2 linked regions of the Candidatus Finniella inopinata genome follow. The protein of the gene in region 1 binds, or shares a complex with, the protein of each later gene. Links are inferred from orthologs where the notes say so. Each region holds a gene or a part of one and is shown in the gene's direction. Other genes may lie near its edges.

What was found. The genes of interacting proteins can lie anywhere in the genome.
Region 2: the proteins of secY (region 1) and secG are in contact, whole or in part, in a crystal structure (PDB 5AWW), measured with the Thermus thermophilus proteins. The link is inferred for Candidatus Finniella inopinata from one-to-one orthologs. Residues at the interface, in WP_096411648.1 of Thermus thermophilus: Leu14, Gln16, Arg17, Phe20, Ile34, Pro35, Pro37, Ile72, Arg108, Arg109, Asn112, Gln113, Arg116, Ile117, Ile120, Pro145, Gly146, Trp147, Phe152, Phe155, Val156, Val159, Thr160, Val162, Ala163, Gly164, Ala166, Leu167, Trp170, Glu173; in WP_223903268.1 of Thermus thermophilus: Tyr5, Ile9, Tyr12, Leu13, Ala16, Leu19, Val20, Val23, Leu24, Gln26, Glu27, Pro28, Gln30, Gly31, Ala32, Asp34, Leu35, Met36, Gly37, Gly38, Ser39, Ala40, Asp41, Leu42, Phe43, Ala45, Arg46, Val48, Tyr53, Thr56.

What each region holds. Positions count from the first base shown.
Region 1 is NZ_SCFB01000005.1:254,722-261,029, forward strand. Bases 3,104-6,069 are described here. They hold secY (preprotein translocase subunit SecY), read left to right. Parts: upstream 3,104-3,899; coding sequence 3,900-5,240; downstream 5,241-6,069. Other genes in these bases: rpsE (30S ribosomal protein S5), read left to right, coding at 3,104-3,145; rpmD (50S ribosomal protein L30), read left to right, coding at 3,176-3,388; rplO (50S ribosomal protein L15), read left to right, coding at 3,413-3,874; EQU50_RS04860 (adenylate kinase), read left to right, coding at 5,246-5,893; rpsM (30S ribosomal protein S13), read left to right, coding at 5,916-6,069. Also shown: rplN (50S ribosomal protein L14), read left to right, coding at 1-38; rplX (50S ribosomal protein L24), read left to right, coding at 40-375; rplE (50S ribosomal protein L5), read left to right, coding at 391-930; rpsN (30S ribosomal protein S14), read left to right, coding at 944-1,249; rpsH (30S ribosomal protein S8), read left to right, coding at 1,254-1,652; rplF (50S ribosomal protein L6), read left to right, coding at 1,662-2,195; rplR (50S ribosomal protein L18), read left to right, coding at 2,197-2,556; more of rpsE, read left to right, coding at 2,570-3,103; more of rpsM, read left to right, coding at 6,070-6,293. UniProt on the Bacillus subtilis protein: The central subunit of the protein translocation channel SecYEG. Consists of two halves formed by TMs 1-5 and 6-10.
Region 2 is NZ_SCFB01000002.1:108,019-113,546, reverse strand. The notes cover bases 1-2,962. They hold secG (preprotein translocase subunit SecG), read left to right. Parts: upstream 1-1,318; coding sequence 1,319-1,606; downstream 1,607-2,962. Other genes in these bases: EQU50_RS01365 (CTP synthase), read left to right, coding at 1,606-2,962; infC (translation initiation factor IF-3), read left to right, coding at 749-1,294; fdxA (ferredoxin FdxA), read right to left, coding at 159-503; EQU50_RS01385 (CarD family transcriptional regulator), read right to left, coding at 1-70. Outside these bases: more of EQU50_RS01365, read left to right, coding at 2,963-3,213; EQU50_RS01360 (pyridoxal-phosphate dependent enzyme), read right to left, coding at 3,318-4,607; fabG (3-oxoacyl-[acyl-carrier-protein] reductase), read right to left, coding at 4,721-5,470; fabD (ACP S-malonyltransferase), read right to left, coding at 5,515-5,528. UniProt on the Bacillus subtilis protein: Involved in protein export. Participates in an early event of protein translocation.

The sequences.
Region 1 (6,308 bases):
ATATGAAAATTATTTCTTTAGCCCCAGAGGTTATATAAGATGACACAACCTAAATTTAAAGTTAAGCGTGGTGACCTTGTTCAGGTTGTTGCAGGAAAAGATAAAGGGAAACAGGGATATATACTAAAGGTTGTTTTGGATGATGCAAAAGCAACTGTAGAGGGTATTAATGTAGTTACAAGAAACTATAAGCCTTCCTCAACGAATCCTGGGGGTCCCACAAAAAAAAATCTTCCCATTCATATCTCAAACTTATCTTTGGTAGACCCGTCTGACGGAAAGCCAGCAAAGGTTGGGTTTAAGATTCACGATGGTCAAAAAGTCCGATACTTTAAAAAGTCCGGAACAGTTTTGAATAATAATTTAAAGCCTTAATAAATTGAGAGTATGATGACTGGCTTAAAAGAAAAATATAAGACTCACATTAAATCCCAACTTATGAAGGATTTAGAAATTAGTAATGAATTTCGTACCCCCAGGGTTACTAAGATTGTTATTAATATGAGCGTGGGTGAGGCAACTCAGGACAGCAAAAAAATTCAGTTTGCTGTTGATGATATGACAGCTATTGCTGGTCAGAAACCTGTATTGACCAAGGCGAAAAAATCTATAGCTTCTTTTAAATTAAGAGAAGGTATGAACATTGGAGCTAAGGTTACTCTTAGAAAAGATCGTATGTACGATTTTCTTGATCGTTTGATAAATATAGGTCTGCCTCGTGTTCGTGACTTTAGGGGATTGTCTAGGCGCAGTTTTGATGGTAAGGGGAACTATTCCTTGGGAATTAAAGAGCAGATAGTCTTTCCAGAGATAAACTACGATAAAGTTGATAAGATTCGTGGAATGGACATAACTGTTTGTACTACTGCTCAGACTGATGAAGAAGCGCTTCATCTTTTGAAAGCAATGAATTTTCCGTTTGCCAATTAGATAAGAGGATTGTATGGCTAAGAGAAGCGCTATAGAAAACAATAATAAGAAAAGACGGTTGGCAGCAGGGAAGAGCCTGTTGAGGACGAGTTTAAAAAAAGTGATAAGTGACAAAGCAACTGAATTTGAAGATCGCATACAAGCTGTTCATAAACTAGCTCAGCTTCCAAGGAATACAGCGCTTGTACGTGTGAGAAATCGTTGTGAGGTTACTGGTCGTCCACGTAGTTTTTATAGAAAATTTAAAATGTCTCGTATAGCTTTACGAGAGTTAGGTTCACAAGGGTTGATACCCGGTTTAGTTAAATCAAGTTGGTAGTAAAATGACGATATTAGATCCCATTGGCGACTTATTAACAAGAATTAGAAATGCACACATGATAGGTAAAACATCTGTGCTTTCTCCTGCTTCGAAGGCTCGCGCCAGAGTTTTAGATGTATTGCTCGAAGAAGGATACATTCGAGGATACACCAAAGATATTGATGACAGAGGGCACCCAACCTTAAAGGTTGAGCTCAAATATCATGAAGGTGCACCTGTAATTCGTAACATTAAGCGTGTTTCAACACCTGGTAGAAGGGTTTATTCTTCCATTAAAGATTTGCCACATGTTTATAATGGTTTAGGTATTAATATACTTTCGACTTCCCAGGGTGTGATGTCTGATGTTAAAGCACGTCAGTTATCCGTTAGTGGCGAAGTTATTTGTTCTGTATTTTAGGATTATAAGATGTCAAGAGTCGGTAAAAGCGAAATCGTTGTTCCAAACTCAGTGACCTGGTCTCAGGCTGGGCAAACTCTTTCCTTCAAGGGAAAGTTAGGTGCTGGAGAATATTCTCTTCCTGAAGTTATTTTATTGGAAAAAACTGATAATGGAATAAAGTTAGTCCCTGCAAATGAGCAGACTTCTACGAGAAGAATATGGGGCACGACACAACGCAATGTTCAAAATATTGTAAAAGGCATCGATAACGGTTTTACACTTAATATTGATTTGGTTGGTGTAGGATATAAGGCGGCTGTTGCCGGGAGCAAGTTGACGATGCAACTTGGTTTTAGCCATGATGTTGTGTTTGATATACCCTCTGATTTGACAATTAAATGTGAAAAGCCAACTAGTATTGCTATAACGGGTGCTTCTAAACAGAGAGTTGGTCAAATTGGCGCTGTTCTGTGTTCACATCGTCCTCCAGAGCCATATAAAGGCAAAGGTATGATTCGACAGAATGAGTTTGTCGTAAGAAAAGAAGGAAAGAAGAAGTAAGATGACAACATCTGCAGAATTACGCAATAAAAGAAAAGATCGTCAGCGTACAAAACTAAAAAAAGTTTCACCTGATAAGTTACGTTTAACTGTTCATCGTACTAATAAGAATATGTATGCCCAGATAATCGATGATAACCAATCTAAGACACTTGCTTGTTCCTCAACTTTAAGTGAGGAAGCAAAGCAACTCAAATCACGATCTAACAAAGAGGCTGCTACTTTAGTTGGTAAACTTATTGCCCAGGAAGCACTAAAAAAGGGTATAACTGAAGTCGCATTTGACCGTTCAGGTTTTTTGTATCATGGACGTATTCAAGCGTTAGCAGAAGCAGCGCGCGAACATGGATTAAAATTTTAGGATTAACGAATAAATGGCAAGACCTTCATCAAACGAAAATTCAAAAGAAGACCAACAACTCGTTGAAAAACTCGTCAGCGTAAGACGTGTTACAAAAGTTGTTAAGGGTGGTAAAACCATGCGTTTCTCAGCTCTTGTAGTTGTTGGCGATGGGCGTGGCCGTGTAGGCTATGCCAATGGTAAGGCGCGTGAAGTTCCAGATGCAGTTAGAAAAGCTTCTGAGAAGGCCCGTAAAGCAATGATTCGTGTTCCACTTCGTGAAGGAAGAACATTACACCATGACGTACATGCGCGTGTTGGCGCCAGTCGTGTGTTTTTAAGGACAGCTTCCGCAGGAACTGGTGTTATTGCTGGTGGTGCGATGCGTGCCGTTTTTGAAGCTTTGGGCTTGCATGATGTCGTTAGTAAGTCGGTTGGGACGCCCAATTATCACAATGTGGTGCGGGCGACAATCGAGGCCTTGAAGTCAGTTTGTTCACCCCGTCAAATATCAACAAAACTTGGGAAAAAGCTAAGTGATATTGTTGCGCGTCGTGATACTCCTAAGGCAGGTGCAGGGTCATTAGAACTTACTGACGCCAACAGCTAATCATAAACAAGACGAATAGAGTTTTTTATAATGGCAACGAAAAAAAAGACGACTGAAATTGTGAAAACAATGTTAAAAGTACAACAGTATGGAAGTGCGATTCGTCGTGATGGACGTCAACGGCTTTATTTAAAGTCATTAGGCCTAGGCAGAGTGAATTCTATACGAGAGCTTGAGGATAATCAAACCGTTAGGGCGTTATTGTCTAAGCTTACACACATGGTACGAATCGTTTCAGAGTAATTTTTTTTGGTTAAGGATCAAAAAATGGAATTTCAATTAAATACTATTAAAGACAATCTTGGAGCCCGCGTTGGTAAAAAGGTTTTAGGACGCGGTATTGGATCTGGTCTTGGAAAGACCTCCGGGAGAGGTGGTAAAGGACAAACTGCACGTAGCGGCGTGGCCATTAATGGATTTGAAGGCGGGCAAACACCGATATACAGACGTTTACCGAAACGTGGTTTCGTTAACATCCACAGAATGTCTATGTATGAAATTGATTTTAACAAGATCAACCACATCGTCTCGAAGGGTCTTTTGCCTGAAGGCGGTCAGATTGATAGAGCCTTGTTGATTCAGCATCGCTATATGCCGAAACATATCGAAGGGGTTTCGTTGATAGCGAATGGTGTTCTGCAGTCACCAGTTAAGGTTGCCGTCACCCGTGCCAGCAAAAATGCCCAAGAATTGCTTGAAAAAGCTGGTGGTTCTCTCGTCATTGAGTAAAAAATATTTTTAGAACAGGTTTGTAATGTCTTCTGCAATAGAACAATTAGCGGCAAGTATTAGTCTCTCATCTTTCAAAAAGGCCGAAGATTTAAAAAAACGAATTTGGTTTACACTGGCCGCTTTGGTTATCTATCGTATTGGTACTTACGTTCCACTTCCCGGTATTAACCCTTTAATTATTGCTGAGTTTGCTCGTAACAATTCTGGCGGCATATTGGGAATTCTTGATATGTTTTCCGGCGGTGCGATTGGTCGTATGACAATTTTCTCACTGAACATCATGCCTTACATTTCTGCCAGCATCATCGTGCAGTTGTTAACATCTGTTTCCCCTCACATGGAAGCCCTAAAGAAAGAGGGTGAGAGCGGAAAGCGTAAATTGAATCAATACACACGATACGGGACAGTTTTGTTAGCCTGCATTCAAGCATTTGGTATTGCTGCCGGTTTGGAAAAAATTACCGGTCACACAGGCCCAGCTGTTATCGATCCTGGATTTATATTTCGATTGACTACCGTTGTTACATTAACAGGTGGTACTCTTTTCATAATGTGGTTGGGTGAACAAATAACCTCACGTGGTATTGGGAATGGAACTTCGCTTATCATTTATTCAGGTATCGTAGCAAACTTGCCCCAAGCCGTCTTTAATACATTTGAATTGGGTCGCCAAGGGGCGCTCTCCGCTATCGTCATCATTTCAATTTTATCTATGATTGCATTAGTTATCGGCTATATCGTCTTTATGGAAAAGGCGCAAAGAAGAATTCCTATACAATACCCAAAGCGTCAAGTGTCGGCTAATATGCCGGCTGTTTCGCAGAGTACCCATTTGCCTTTAAAGCTGAATAGTGCGGGTGTTATTCCACCGATTTTTGCATCATCTTTATTGCTTTTGCCTGCTACAATTGTTGGATTTTCTAGTCCAGACCCCGATTCATGGTGGGCAGTCTTTGCTAGGGTATTTAGTCATGGACATCCTCTCTACATCGCCTTATTCGTATCATTAATTATCTTCTTCGCTTTCTTTTATACCGCCCTCATGTTTAATCCTGCAGAAACAGCGGAGAATTTAAGAAAGATGGGTACCTACGTTCCTGGTGTTAGGCCTGGTCAACAGACAGTAGATTATTTGGATTACGTTTTGACAAGATTGACGGCTGTGGGTGCTTTGTATCTGGCTTCAATTTGTGTGTTGCCTGAACTAATACTCTCGCGGGTCTCTTTACCCTTTTATTTTGGTGGGACTAGTTTGCTTATCGTGGTAAGTGTTACAATTGATACGATCTCTCAGGTTCAATCCCATTTGGTTGCGCACCAATATGAAGGTCTTATTAAAAAATCAAAGCTCAAAGGTAAGTAAACTTTATGATCTTGGTTTTTTTGGGCCCCCCGGGATGTGGGAAGGGCACCCAGTCTCAATTCTTAAAAGATACCCATGGTTTTTGTCATTTGTCGACAGGCGATCTCCTCCGCACAGAAGTGCATTCCCAAAGTCAACTTGGTTTGCAGATAGCTTCGACAATCAACAACGGCCTTTTTGTTAATGACCAAATAATATTGGATATTATCAAAAAAAGCCTTGAACAAGCAGAGACAAGGGATGTACTATTTGATGGATTTCCGCGTTCCCTGGTTCAGGCCAAGGCATTAGATAATGTTCTTGATGAGCAGAATTTAAAAATTGATTGTGTTGTTAGTTTTTCAATTGCAGAGGATGCACTTGTGGATAGAATAACAGGTCGATTTAATTGTGTTGACTGTGGGCGGGTGTATCACGAAAAAAACAACAAGCCTCAGGTAGAAGGAATTTGTGATACCTGCGGTGGTAAGCGATTTGTATCACGTGAGGATGATAGTAAGGAAAGTCTCGAAAAGCGTTTAAAGATTTATTACGAAAGCACCTATCCGCTTATCAATTATTATAAAGAAAAGGGTCTATTGATTGAAATTGATTCATCGCAAAATTTAGACAATGTGAAGAGTCAAATAGTGTCAGTCATTAACCGGTTTTAAGTCACATTTAAGGAGAAAAAACGTGGCACGTATTGCAGGTGTAAACATACCAACCCAGAAAAAAGCGGTCATTTCTTTGACCTATATTTTTGGTATTGGCAATTATCGCGCTCAACAAATTATGGCCGAAGCAAATGTGAATATCGAGAAGCGAGTCAATGAGCTGACTGATCAAGAGGTCATCAAGATTAGAGAAGTCATCGATCGCGGTTTTCAAGTTGAAGGTGATTTGAGACGAGAAGTTTCGATGAACATAAAGCGCTTGAAGGACCTGCGTTGCTATCGCGGAATGCGTCATAGTCGAGGCCTTCCTGTTAGAGGTCAAAGAACGCATACGAACGCAAGAACACGTAAAGGTAAGGCAGTTCCAATTGCTGGCAAAAAGATGGTTGGGAAATAAACAAGGAAGTTAATG
Region 2 (5,528 bases), on another replicon or contig:
CCACCAATTTACCCACACCATGCGCTGGGTAAACAACAAAATCACCGGTTGTAAATTTAAAATCTGACATGATGTGCACCTTTTAAGATTTATTGAGTCGTCTATAATTTGGTATGTGGTAGCTCTTATGTGTCAATTCAAGGCCATTTTCATGAAGTTCAATTACTTTTGCCTAGACTGGGTTTTGGACTGAATTCATTTTGAAATTTATCGGCAACCTTCAGCCACTGATCTGCATCGCTTGGAGGTTCCACTTTGATCGTAATATTGGGCCACAATCCTGCATATTGACGATTAATTTCCACCCACTTTTCGGCCCCTGGATTGCTGTCTGGGATGATGGCTTCGGCTGGACACTCGGGTTCGCAAACACCACAATCAATGCATTCATCCGGATTAATGACCAACATATTTTCGCCCTCATAGAAACAGTCCACGGGGCAAACCGTAACGCAATCCATATATTTGCAACGAATGCAGGCCTCTGTTACGGCGTAGGTCATCTTAAAGTAACTCGACTTTCGGATTCAGATCCCATCAAAGTTAACCTTTTGGCAAACTTGTGAAAAGCTATGATTAATATATCTAAAGCACTTCACTAGCACAAAAAATGTACAAAATCAAGATTGCGCTGCGAGAACATTTTTTGTTTTACTTAAATAATTTCTAATTTCTGGACGACTGCGTGGATTCTTGCTAAAACAATACTTGTAAAAGTTAACCACAATGGAGAATTCTTATAGCCCGTTTGCCCACAGACTCCTTTAGTTCGCGCGAGGCCCCCAAACATGATGGCCCAAGAATCAATGAAGAAATTACTGTTCCTCAAGTTAGGCTTGTTGATGAAGATGGTGAAATGGTGGGTGTCGTTACGCGTAGCGAGGCCTTACAAAGAGCTTCAGAAATTGGTTTAGACTTGGTTGAGCTTTCTCCTAATGCTGAACCGCCTGTATGTAAAATTCTCAATTACGGGAAGTTCAAATACGAACAGCAAAAGAAAAAAGCCGAAGCCAAAAAGAAACAGAAAATCATAGAAGTTAAAGAAGTGCAAATGCGACCGATGATTGACGACGGGGATTTGTCTACCAAGTGCCGGGCCATTCAACGTTTCTTGGAAGAAGGGAACAAGGTTAAGATCCTTATGCGTTTTCGCGGGCGAGAGTTGAGCCACCAAGAAATCGGGTTGGAAATTTTGCTTAAGTTAAAGCAAGACTTTGAAGAAATTGCTAAGACTGAAAATGTACCAAAACTAGAAGGTCGCCAGATGGTTATGATTATGGCCCCTAATAAATAAACTTTTAAATCGCAAGAGAGTACGATGAACCTACTTTTGACAATTCATATTTTGATAACAATTTCCCTGATCGGCGTAATTTTACTACAACGAAGCGAGGGCGGGGGTGGGCTTTTGGGCGGCAGTGGAAGTGGTGCTGGAAACAGTATGTTCACAGCCCGTGGAGCTGCAAACCTTTTGACGCGGATCACCGCTGTGTTGGCTGTATTGTTTATTGGAAATTGTATTTTGATGACAATCATTACCAGCTCTCAGTTGCGTCAAGCTTCATCTTTGCTAGATACTAAACAATCTGAAAATCCAAAAACCTAATGGTCACCCGTTATATCTTTATAACTGGCGGTGTTACGTCTTCATTGGGGAAGGGCTTGGCCTCTGCAGCTTTGGGGGCTTTACTGCAGGCACGTGGTTACTCTGTCTTGCTGCGCAAACTTGACCCCTACCTGAACATTGACCCAGGGACATTAAGCCCATACGAGCACGGCGAAGTTTTTGTAACCGATGACGGGACAGAGGCTGATCTTGACCTTGGTCATTATGAGCGATTTACCGGCGTTTCAGCCCGATCCAGTGATTATGTCACAACTGGTAAAATCTATTCAACGGTCCTAAGCAGAGAGCGTCGCGGTGACTATTTAGGCGCCACGGTCCAAGTCATTCCCCACATTACAGATGAAATTAAAAGTTTCATCATGCGGGATACGGAGAATGCTGATTTTGTTTTATGTGAAATTGGCGGAACTGTTGGTGATATAGAGGGTTTGCCTTATCTGGAAGCCATTCGTCAATTGCGCAATGATTTGGGGCGAGAACGCACGTTATTTGTGCATCTTACGCTTTTACCCTATATAGCCACGGCCGGAGAATTAAAAACAAAACCAACGCAACATTCTGTCAAGGAGTTGTTGAGCGTGGGTATTCAAGCCGACATTTTACTGTGCCGAAGTGATCGCCCTATTCCTCAAGAAGCCAAACGCAAACTGGCCCAATTTTGCAACCTAGCCAGCGATAATGTCATCGCCGCGTTGGATGCCTCTAACATTTATGAAGTTCCTTTGCAGTATCATGCGGAAGGCCTTGATCGCCAAGTTTGTCATCATTTTTGCCTTGATGAGTCAGCTAGTGATTTGGCACAGTGGCAAGGTATTCAAACCCAGCTAGGTGCTGCCAACAAAAGCCTTAAGATAGGCATTGTTGGAAAGTATACACAGCTGCTAGATGCCTATAAATCCTTAATCGAGGCCCTAAACCATGCAGCCATCCCTCTGGGATTAAAGCTTGATTTGGTTTGGATTGATTCCCAAGATTTAGATCAGCTGCATCAAAAACTAAAAGACGTGAAAGCTATTTTGGTTCCCGGTGGTTTTGGTGAACGAGGCATCGAAGGAAAGCTAGAGGCTATACGATTTGCCCGCGAAAATAAGGTTCCATTTTTGGGGATTTGTTTCGGGATGCAATTGGCGGTGATAGAGGCCTGTCGGAATCAGCTGGGATTAGCCCAAGCCTCCAGCACTGAATTTGGCCCGACAGCAGAGCCTGTCGTTGGCTTAATGCGAGAATGGCAATCAGAGGCAGGGATACAGACTCGAACGGAGAGCAGTGATTTAGGCGGCACAATGCGGGTAGGATCTTATCCTTGCCGTTTAATGCCCCACTCTTTGGTTCATACAGTTTATAATGCTGACCTGATCCAGGAGCGCCATCGTCATCGGTATGAGGTTAACACGCATTACATTGAGCGTTTGGCTGAGGCTGGTTTGAAGTGTTCTGGGTTGTCACCGGATGGTGTATTGCCAGAAATTGTTGAACGTGCTGACCATCCTTGGTTTATTGGGGTTCAGTTCCATCCTGAATTGAAATCTCGTTTATTTGAACCTCACCCTTTGTTTTCAGCCTTTATAAAAGCGGCCATGGCATAAGGATATCTTTTGTAAAATTAAGGTATAAGGGGTGATTGAAAGAACTTTTGGTCATAGCTTTTGCTCCATAATTTAAGGCGGGCTTCCAAGTGAAGCCCTTTTTTTTATTCTTCTAGCATTTGCGCTGAAAACCCACCATTAACCAAAGCTTGAAAAACGTCATAGGCATGTTGTGTATTGCGTGTTTCAATAACGGCATTAATCGAAGTTTTTTTTGCAGAGATGTTGTTTAAAGTTTTTTCTTGGCTTAATTCAAAAATTTGTCCACCCGCCTTTCCAATAATATAAGAAAGCTGTCCTAGGATGGCTGGTGTATCTGTGGTTTCAATTTGATACCGTTTTAAACACCCTTTATCTTTATGACTTTTGGACAAAACTGTGGCTAAATCTTTTGCATCAATATTGCCACCGCTTATAAATGCGCCAACGCGTTTGTGATGAAATAATTCGGGAGCATACAACAAGCAGGCAACACCCAAAGCCCCAGCCCCTTCGGCCACAATTTTGCTGCGGTCAATCAACGATCCAACCGCCAGCTCAATATATTTTTCGGGTATAACAATACAATCGTCTAAATGTTCTGCCAGAACAGATAAGGCCAGCTCGCCAGGGAACTGAACATTCATGCTTTCAGCCAGGCTTTTTGTTGCAAAACAACGCTCGGTCGGCATCGAGTTTGGAAATAAAATTTCAGCCGTGGCTGGGCAGAATTCTGACTGAACACCAATAATATGAATTTGTGGATTGATGGCTTTAGCGGCAATACAAATGCCTGCTGCAAACGCCCCTCCGCCCACTGGAACAATCAATGTATCCAGGTTAGAAGCTTGTTGCATGACTTCCAAGCCCACTGTGCCCTGGCCCGTGATGATATAGGGGTCATCGAATGGGTGGATCATGGTATAGCCGTGTGTCTTAATAAGTTGCATCGCGAAGTCCCGCGATTGAGGCATATGTTTGCCCTGCAAAATAACTGAGACGCCATACTGACGAAGGCTTTCAACCTTAGAAAAAGGAGTATTTTCGGGCATTACGATGGTTGTTTTAATGCCCATAAGCTGAGCTTGGTGGGCAACGCCCAAAGCATGATTACCAGTCGATATGGTAATGACGCCGCGCTCTTTTTGTTCTGCAGTAAGGCTAAGCAGTTTCAGATAGACTCCACGTGCTTTACAAGAGCCGGCGACCTGCATGTTCTCTAGCTTAAGATGAACGGTGCCTTGAATTTTTTGACTTAACCAGGGGGTTTCTAAAAGGGGCGTGCGGTTAACGGACCGGCCAATAAGGTCAGAAGCCTCGCAGATTTTATCCTTTGTTATGACAGATAAAATATTCTGTGCGGTAACGTTTGAAAAATCATCAAATCCGCTGAGTCCAGATGTTTTACAAGCCATGACGCGCCCCCAGAAACTAATTTTTTACTACTTTAGTTTTTATAGATTTTTTCTCTGCTCTCCGCAAGGGTAATATTGCGAAAAACAAATTCGGGCCACGCTAAAAATGCAGTTCAAATCATGTTCATGCCCCCATTAACATGCAAGGTGTGACCTGTGATATAGCTGGCTTCGGCACTAGCTAAGTAAACGACGGCACTTGCAATTTCTTGTGGGGTGCCCATGCGTTTTACTGGGACATTGCTAATAATTTTTTCTTTAACTAAATCTGGAAGTCCTGTGGTCATATCAGATTCGATAAAACCCGGTGCGACACAGTTAATTGTAATGCCGCGGGTGGCAACTTCTAAGGCAAGAGCCTTTGATAACCCAACCATTCCAGCCTTAGAGGCGCAATAATTCGCCTGACCTGCATTGCCTGTGGTGCCAACAACCGAACTTATGTTGATAATGCGTCCATATCGACGTTTCATCATCGCCTTAAGGGCCGACCGACATAACCGAAAACAAGCCGTTAAGTTGACGTCTAAAACTTGTTGCCAATCTTCATCCTTTAACCGTATGGCCAAGCTATCGCGTGTGATGCCTGCATTGTTTACCAAAATATCAACCTTGCCCATTTTTTCTTCAGCCTCTGGAAGTAGAGCCTCAAGAGAATTAGCATCAGTTAAAGAGCAGGGAAGAACAATGGGTTTGGTGCCATACTGGGCTTGAAGTTGGGAAGCTACTTCCTCCAAAACATTTTGACGTGTTCCAGACAAGGCCACCCGAGCACCTTGTGCCGCCAACGCGTGGGCAATAGCTTGGCCAATGCCACCCGTGGCACCTGTGACCAGGGCTGTGTAGGAATTTAAGGAAAACATAGAGAACCTTTCTATGGGGTTGTTGGTGATAATATCATATGATACTACAGCTGAATAT